DNA from 2 places in the Bradyrhizobium sp. SMVTL-02 genome. Region 2 is predicted to be linked to the other one. Evidence: riboswitches for the same ligand, from Rfam matches in the RefSeq annotation. Region 2 holds a riboswitch; the other holds the start of a gene.
What was found. A riboswitch is a leader RNA that binds a small molecule or an ion and turns the genes downstream of it on or off. The one in region 2 is predicted to bind glycine.
Positions count from the first base shown of each region.

Region 1: another riboswitch for glycine. It lies ahead of gcvT (glycine cleavage system aminomethyltransferase GcvT); the one in region 2 lies ahead of ACNJYB_RS24690 (D-amino acid dehydrogenase).

Region 1 covers NZ_CP182469.1:5,322,747-5,327,160, forward strand. The annotation lists gene alaS (alanine--tRNA ligase) at 1-1,213, opposite strand, end outside; glycine riboswitch at 1,433-1,523, shown strand; gene gcvT (glycine cleavage system aminomethyltransferase GcvT) at 1,669-2,814, shown strand; gene gcvH (glycine cleavage system protein GcvH) at 2,928-3,296, shown strand; gene gcvP (aminomethyl-transferring glycine dehydrogenase) at 3,314-4,414, shown strand, end outside.
Region 2 covers NZ_CP182469.1:5,184,798-5,189,211, forward strand. The annotation lists gene ACNJYB_RS24680 (ABC transporter substrate-binding protein) at 1-941, opposite strand, end outside; gene ACNJYB_RS24685 (M20/M25/M40 family metallo-hydrolase) at 1,209-2,339, shown strand; glycine riboswitch at 2,435-2,539, shown strand; glycine riboswitch at 2,541-2,650, shown strand; gene ACNJYB_RS24690 (D-amino acid dehydrogenase) at 2,716-4,017, shown strand; gene ACNJYB_RS24695 (ABC transporter permease) at 4,200-4,414, shown strand, end outside.

The DNA.
Region 1 (4,414 bases), 140 kb from region 2:
CGTCCTGCGTCAGGTCGAGCGGGAAGCCGTAGGTGTCGTACAGCGTGAAGGCGACGTCGCCGTCGAACATGTCGCCCTTTTTCAGGGACGCACTCTTCTCGTCCAGGATGGCCAAGCCGCGCGAAAGAGTCTTGCGGAAGCGGGTCTCTTCCAGCCGCAGCGTTTCCTCGATCAGCTTCTCGGCGCGCATCAGGTCGGGATAGGCCTGGCCCATCTCGCGCACCAGCGCCGGGACGAGGCGATGCATCAGGGGCTCCTTGGCCCCGAGCAGCTGCGCATGGCGCATCGCGCGGCGCATGATCCGGCGCAGCACATAGCCGCGGCCCTCGTTCGAGGGCAGCACGCCGTCGGTGACGAGGAACGCGGAGGAGCGCAAGTGGTCGGCGATGACGCGGAACGAGGCAACCGTCTGCTCCTGCGGGCCGCTGCCGAGCGCGGACGAGGTCGCGTCGATCAGGTGGCGGAACAGGTCGGTCTCGAACACGCTCTCGACGCCCTGGAGCACGCAGGCCATGCGCTCCAGGCCCATGCCGGTGTCGATCGAGGGACGCGGCAGATCCACGCGCTCCTCCTTCGTCACCTGCTCGTATTGCATGAACACGAGATTCCAGAATTCGAGGAAGCGATCGCCGTCCTCTTCCGGCGAGCCCGGAGGGCCGCCCCAGATATGCTCGCCGCGATCGATGAAGATCTCCGAGCACGGGCCGCACGGCCCGGTGTCGCCCATCGCCCAGAAATTGTCCGAGGTCGGGATGCGGATGATGCGGTCGTCGGAGAAGCCGGCGATCCTCTTCCACAGGCCCGCCGCCTCGTCGTCGGTGTGATAGACCGTGACGAGCAGCTTGTCCTTCTTCAGCCCGAACTCCCTGGTGATCAGCTTCCAGGCGAGCTCGATCGCGCGCTCCTTGAAGTAGTCGCCGAACGAGAAGTTGCCGAGCATCTCGAAAAAGGTGAGATGGCGCGCGGTGTAGCCGACATTGTCGAGGTCGTTGTGCTTGCCGCCGGCGCGCACGCATTTCTGCGACGTGGTGGCGCGCTGGTAGGGCCGCTTCTCGACGCCGGTAAAAACGTTCTTGAACTGCACCATGCCGGCATTGGTGAACATCAACGTCGGGTCGTTGCGCGGCACCAATGGCGAGGACGGCACGATCTCGTGGCCGTTCTCGGCAAAGAAGTTCAGAAAGGTCGACCTGATCTCGTTGACGCCGCTCATGTTCATCCAATCGGGTGTGCTTGGGCCCGCTCCGCCGTCCAAACCGGAAATTAAGGCTGATATCTGCGGGCCAAAGCGCTTTTAGACAAGGCCAGCTTCGCTGTCCAGAAACTGTGCAAGGAGATCAGAGGGTTGCCGCAGGCGCTCAATCCGGTTGAAAGCCGCTGAAGTCGCGTTGACAGGCTTGGCTGCCCTGTGGTCTCTACCCATCTGTATCGTACGGCCACGTCGGGAGAGACCGGCTTTAGGCAGCCGGCGCCGAAGGAGCAACCGCCCCGGAAACTCTCAGGCAAAAGGACCGCGTGGCTTGACAGCATCTGGAAAGAGGCGCCGACGGGCATAAGACCCGGACTGCGTCCGCCGACGGGATAATACTCTCAGGCACAGCGACAGATGGGGCTTCGACTGGTTTGTCTCGGGGAATCGTCCCCGGGGAACCGCCGAGGACCCCTGTGATGCTTGCGTCAGACAAAAACTCCCTGAAACGTACCCCTCTTTACGACCTCCATGTGTCGCTGGGCGGCAAGATGGTGCCGTTCGCGGGCTATGACATGCCCGTGCAGTACCCCGCCGGCGTGCTGAAGGAGCACCTTCATACCCGGACCGCCACCGGCCTGTTCGACGTCTCCCATATGGGCCAGATCGCGCTCCGGCCGAAGTCGGGCAAGGTCGAGGACGCCGCCCGCGCGCTGGAACGGCTGGTGCCGCAGGACATCGTCGCGATTGCGCCGGGACGGCAGCGCTACGCCCAGTTCACCAACATGCATGGCGGCATCCTGGACGATCTGATGGTCGCCAATTTCGGCGATCACCTGTTCCTGGTGGTCAACGCGGCCTGCAAGGAGCAGGACGAGGCGCATCTGCGCGCGAATCTCTCGGATGACTGCATCATCGATTCGCTGGCCGACCGCGCGCTGGTGGCGCTGCAGGGCCCGAAGGCCGAAGCGGTGCTGGCGAAATTCTGTGCCGAGGCGCCGGCCATGAAATTCATGGACGCTGGCCCGCATGAGGTCGCCGGCATCAAGTGCTTCGTCTCGCGCTCCGGCTACACCGGCGAGGACGGCTTCGAGATCTCGGTTCCCGCAGGCGATGCCGAACGCCTCGCCAAAATGCTGCTGGACGATCCCGACGTGCTGCCGATCGGGCTCGGTGCCCGCGACAGCCTGCGGCTGGAAGCCGGGCTGTGCCTGTATGGCCACGACATCGACACCGCCACAACGCCGGTCGAGGCCGCGCTGGAATGGTCGGTGCAGAAGAGCCGCCGCAGCGACGGTGCCCGTGCCGGCGGTTTTCCCGGTGCCGAAAAGATCCTCGCGCAATTCGACGATGGCGCATCCCGCCGCCGCGTCGGCCTGCGTGCCGAGGGCCGCGCGCCGGTGCGCGAGGGCGCGCTGCTGTTTGCCGACGGCGCGGGCGGCGAGGCAGTCGGAAAGGTCACCTCGGGCGGTTTCGGCCCGAGCCTGAACGCGCCGGTGGCGATGGGCTACGTGCCCGTGGGCCTCGCCACGCTCGGCACAAAACTTTTCGCCGAAGTGCGCGGCCGGCGCCTGCCGCTCGCAGTCGCCGCCATGCCCTTCGTGAAAAACACCTACAAACGCTGACGCATGATCAGATTGAGCACAGCAGGCGGTCCCGCGTTCACTTCTCCCCGGAGGGGAGAGGTGAACAGAGCCCGCGGCTTTCAACCAAACCTCACCGCTTCAGGGAATCGACAATGACCACGACGCTGTACACTTCCGACCATGAATGGCTCGCCATCGACGGCGATACCGCCACGGTCGGCATCACCGACTACGCGCAGCAACAACTCGGCGACGTCGTGTTCGTCGAACTGCCCAAGGTCGGCCGCACCTTGAAGAAGGCCGAAGCCGCCGCCGTCGTGGAATCGGTGAAGGCCGCTTCCGACGTCTACGCACCGATCTCCGGCGAAGTGCTCGAAACCAACGAGGCGCTGGCCGCCGAGCCCGCGCTGGTGAACTCGGATGCGCAGGGCGCGGCCTGGTTCTTCAAGATCAAGATCGCCGACAAAAGCGAGCTCGGCGGCCTCATGGATGAAGCCGCCTACAAGGCACACACGGCTTGAGGACGATGGAGCAAGCGATGACCGCGCACCGTAAATCAAGCGGCGAGACCGCCGCCAGTTTCGTTCGCCGCCACATCGGCCCCTCGGTGCGCGATGTCACCGCAATGCTCGAATCCGTCGCCGCCAAAAGCGTGGACGCGCTGATGGCGGAGACGCTGCCGGCCTCGATCCGGCAGGGATCGCCGCTCGATCTCGGCAAGCCCCTGAGCGAGACCGAGGCGATCGCGCATATGGCCGAGCTCGCCGCGCAGAACCAGGTCTTCACCTCGCTGATCGGCCAGGGCTATTCCGGCACCATCCTGCCCGCGGTGATCCAGCGCAACATCCTGGAAAACCCGGCCTGGTACACGGCCTATACGCCCTACCAGCCCGAGATCAGCCAGGGCCGGCTGGAGGCGCTGTTCAACTTCCAGACCATGATCTGCGACCTCACCGGGCTCGACGTCGCCAACGCCTCGCTGCTGGACGAAGCAACCGCCGCGGCCGAAGCCATGGCGCTCGCCGAGCGGCACTCGCAGGTTGAGGCAAAGGCCTTCTTCGTCGACAAGGACGTGCATCCGCAGACGCTGGCGGTGATGCGCACCCGCGCCGAGCCGCTCGGCTGGAATCTGGTCGTCGGCGATCCACTCACCGATCTCGACAAGGCAGACGTGCTCGGCGCGCTGCTGCAATATCCGGGCTCTTCCGGGGCATTGCGCGATCTCCGCCCCGCGATCGCAGCGCTGAAGGCTAAGGGCGCTCTCGCGATCGTGGCCGCTGACTTGCTCGCGCTGACGCTGATCGCCTCGCCCGGCGAGCTTGGCGCCGATATCGCGATCGGATCCGCACAGCGCTTCGGCGTGCCGATGGGTTATGGTGGTCCGCACGCGGCCTATATGGCGGTGCGCGATGCGTTGAAGCGCTCGCTGCCCGGCCGCATTGTCGGCCTCTCCGTGGATTCGCGCGGCGCGCCGGCCTATCGCCTCGCGCTGCAGACCCGCGAGCAGCACATCCGCCGCGAGAAGGCGACGTCGAACATCTGCACCGCGCAGGTGCTGCTCGCCGTGATCGCCGCGATGTACGCGGTCTATCACGGCCCCGAGGGCCTCTCGCAGATCGCGCGGACCGTGCACCGCCGC
Region 2 (4,414 bases):
ATCGCCAGCAAAGCAGCACGGCGCACCTTCACGTTGTCGAACGGCGGATAGAGGAAGTTCATCCGACCGAGCGTCTGGAAGCCGAACTTGTTGGAGACCTCGATCGTGAGTTCCTTGTTCGCTTCCAGCACCGGCAGCATGTCGTAGGGAAGATTTTCCATGAAGTCGATGTCGCCCGACTGCAGCGCGTTCACCGCGGTCTGCGAGTCCGGCATCGTGATCCACTCGACGCGGTCGACCTTCACCACCTTGCCGCCGGAAGTCCAGCTCGCCGGCTCCTTGCGCGGCACGTAATCGGTGTTCTTGACATAGACCGCCTTCACGCCGGGCTGGAATTCGCCCTGCACGAACTTGAAGGGGCCCGAGCCGATCTGCTCGGGGATCTGCTTGTCCGGCGGTGTCTCGGCAAGACGCTTCGGCATCATGAAGGCGACGCGCGAGGACGGCTTGCCGATGGAGTCGAGGACGAGGCCGTAGGGCTCCTTCAGCTTCAGCGTGATGGTCTTGGCATCGGTCGCCTCGAGGCTCGCGGTGAAGTCCCAGAGCTTCTGGCCCATGCCGTCGACCGCCGCCCAGCGCTTGAGCGAGGCGACGCAGTCTTCCGCCGTCACGGGCGCGCCATCGTGCCACTTCAGGCCGTCGCGCAGCGTGAAGGTGTAGGTAAGCTTGTCGTCGGAGATCTTCCAGTCCGCCATCTGCGGCTGGATCTTGAAATTCGAATCGGTGGCCACCAGCGTGTCGTAGACCATGTAGCCGTGGTCACGCGTGATGTAGGCCGTGGTGAAGATCGGGTCGATGATGCGAAGGTCGGAATGCATCACCGCGGTGAGGGTCTTGCCGGCCGCAAGCACCGGCGAGGCCAGTGCGGTTGAAAGCGCGACGACCGACAGCGCAAGTTTGGAGGTGAACGCGCGAGGCCCCCGGCGCATGAAGTTGGACATAAAAGTTTCTCCTGACGTGAAACTGGTCAAAGGCAGGTTATTGGTTGAGCATCCGGTTCGTTCCTTGGGCGAACTAACCTCATGCAATGCCTTTATCTTTTCGAGACTTGCAGACAGTGTTGAGCGCGTCAATCCGGTTTCGTCGCAAGCCCTCGCGGCGCGCGCACGGGCTCCACAAACATCGGTTTGGCTCTACAACGCTCTCCACTTGTCCTGCCGCGCCGATGCAATGCGCGTTCCATCTTTCGCAGCTTGAGAGACATTGAAATGAATCCAGCCAATCTTCCCTTCGATTCCGAGGCCATGCTCGCGGGCCTGCGCACCTGGGTGGAATGCGAGAGCCCGACCTGGGACGCGAACGCGGTGAACCGCATGCTCGATATCGCAGCGCGGGACATGGCGATCATGGGTGCGACGATCGAGCGCATCGCCGGTCGTCAGGGTTTTGGCGGCGTGATCCGCGCGCGCTTTCCGCATCCGAAACAGGGCGAGCCGGGGATCCTGATCGCCGGTCACATGGATACCGTCCACCCCGTCGGCACCATCGAGAAGCTGAAATGGCGGCGCGAGGGCGGCAGGTGCTACGGCCCCGGCATCTACGACATGAAAGGCGGCAATTATCTCTCGCTGGAAGCGATCCGGCAGCTGGCGCGCGCATCGTTCACGACGCCGCTGCCGATCACCGTGCTGTTCACGCCGGATGAAGAAGTCGGCACCCCTTCGACCCGCGACATCATCGAAGCGGAAGCCGCGCGCAACAAATACGTGCTGGTGCCCGAGCCCGGCCGCGCCGACAACGGCGTCACCACCGGACGTTACGCCATTGCACGTTTCAATCTGGAGGCGACGGGACGGCCGAGCCACGCCGGCGCGACGCTGTCGGCGGGACGTTCGGCGATCCGCGAAATGGCGCGGCAGATTCTCGCAATCGACGCGATGACGACGGAGGACTGCACCTTCTCGGTCGGCGTCGTGCATGGCGGACAATGGGTCAATTGCGTTGCCACGACCGCGACCGGCGAGGCGCTGCCGATGGCCAAGCGCCAGGCCGATCTCGACCGCGGCGTCGAGCGGATGCTGGCACTCTCGGGCACCAACAACGACGTCACCTTCAAGGTCACGCGCGGCGTGACGCGGCCGGTGTGGGAGCCGGATGCTGGCACCATGGCGCTGTATGATAAGGCGCGCGGCATCGCCAAATCCCTCGGCGCGGAATTACCCCATGCGAGTTCCGGCGGCGGCTCCGACGGCAATTTCACCGGTGCGATGGGCATTCCGACTCTCGACGGCCTCGGTGTGCGCGGCGGCAACGGCCACACGCTGGAGGAGTTCATCGAGGTTGATAGCCTCGTCGAACGCGGGCGCCTGATGGCGGGATTGCTCGCGACGCTGGAGTAAGTTGAATCAACTTCGCACTGCACAATGCATTGGCAGGTGCGGTCTAAATTTAGCCTTGTCTAAAAATGAGGCGTATCGTACTGCTCGATGGTCCGCGCGACGATGCGGGAGAGATCGCGGCGAAGGTTTTCGGCTTTCGTTGCGGCGCCGACGGAGCAACCGCCCCGGAAACTCTCAGGCAAAAGGACTGTGTCGTCAGGACAATCTGGAGAGAGGCGACGCGATTTCAGGCAATCGTGACGTCCACCGAAGGGGATCGTCCGTTGCGTGATCCGCAGCGGATCAAGCTCTCAGGTACCCGTGACAGATGGGGCGCCGCCAACGGCCTTTGGCCGGCGGTCAGCCTATCCTAACTCACGGGAGCCCCGAACCTGCCATGACCCATATCGCCATCATCGGCGCCGGCATCACCGGCGTGACGACCGCCTATGCCCTGCTCGAACGCGGCTACAGAGTAACGGTCCTCGACAAGCACCGTTACGCCGCGATGGAGACATCGTTCGCCAATGGCGGACAACTCTCGGCCAGCAATGCCGAAGTGTGGAACAGCACCGCGACGATCCTGAAGGGCCTGCGCTGGATGTTCCGGCGCGATGCGCCGCTGCTGATGAACCCGCGGCCGAACTGGCACAAATATTCGTGGATGAGCGAGTTCGTCGCCAACATCGGCAACTACCGCGCCAACACGATCGAGACCACCCGGCTCGCGATCGAAGCCCGCAAGCATTTGTTCGAGATCGCGGATCGCGAAGGCATCGACTTCGATCTCGAGCTCCGCGGCATCCTCCACATCTATCACGACAAGACCGGTTTCGAGTCCGGCCTGCGCGTCAACGCGCTGCTGCAGGAAGGTGGCCTCGATCGCCGTCCGGTCACGTCGGAGGAGATCCGCGCGATCGAGCCGACGCTGCGCAAAGCGTACTATGGCGGCTTCTACACGCCGTCGGATGCGACCGGCGATATCCACAAGTTCACCCGCGGACTTGCGGACGCCTGCAAGCGGCGCGGCGCGACCTTCATCCACGAAGCCCATATCGATTCAATCGCGCGCGCCGGCAGCGGCTTCGTGCTCGGCTGGGCCGATCTTGCTGCAAGCGATGCCCTCGCCTCCGCGCGCGGCATGCTGAAGGCGGACGGGGTCGTGGTCTGCGCCGGCGTCGCCAGCCGCCACTTCGCCGCCCTCCTCGACGATCGCATCAACGTCTATCCCGTGAAGGGCTACTCGATCACCGTGCAGCTCGACACTGCCGAGAGCCGCAACGCGACGCCGACCGTGAGCCTGCTCGACGAAGCCGCCAAGATCGTCACCAGCCGGCTCGGCGCAGATCGTTTTCGGGTGGCCGGCACGGCCGAGTTCAACGACTTCAATCGCGATATCCGAGCGGACCGCGTGCAGCCGCTGGTCGACTGGGTCCGCAGCAACTTTCCCGCCATCGAAACGTCGCGCGTCGTGCCCTGGGCCGGGCTGCGCCCGATGATGCCGAACATGATGCCGGTGGTGCGCGCAGGGAGGATACCGGGCGTGTTCTTCAATACCGGCCACGGCCATCTCGGCTGGACCCTGTCGGCCGCGACCGCGCAGATGATTGCCGGGACCATCGACAGCTGGCGTGGGCTCAATGCGCCGCCGACCGTGCCGTCACTTGGGGTTGAGCGCGAGCTGCGTCATGCATCCTGACTGGTTCCAATCGGGCGCTGGGCGGCCTCTTGCGACCGCCTTGCCCTTGGCACACAATTTGCCCCGAAAGACCGGCATCTCCGGCCGGCTTTCCCAGCCCGAGTGACAGGCGCGCATGATAGACACGTTCGAATCCACGGGCGGCCCAGGGCCCCGCAAGTTCCGCAGCCGGAGATAGGTGCATGCTAGGTTATCTCATTCGCCGCGTTCTGGCTGCGGTGCCCGTGATGGGCGTCGTCGCGCTGTTCGTGTTCCTGCTGTTGCGGCTGACGCCGGGCGATCCCGCCGCGATCCTCGCCGGCGACAATGCCACGCCCGAACGGCTCGAGCGGATCCGCGAATCGCTCGGCCTCAACGAGCCCCTGATCGTGCAGTTCATCACCTGGGTGAACAAGCT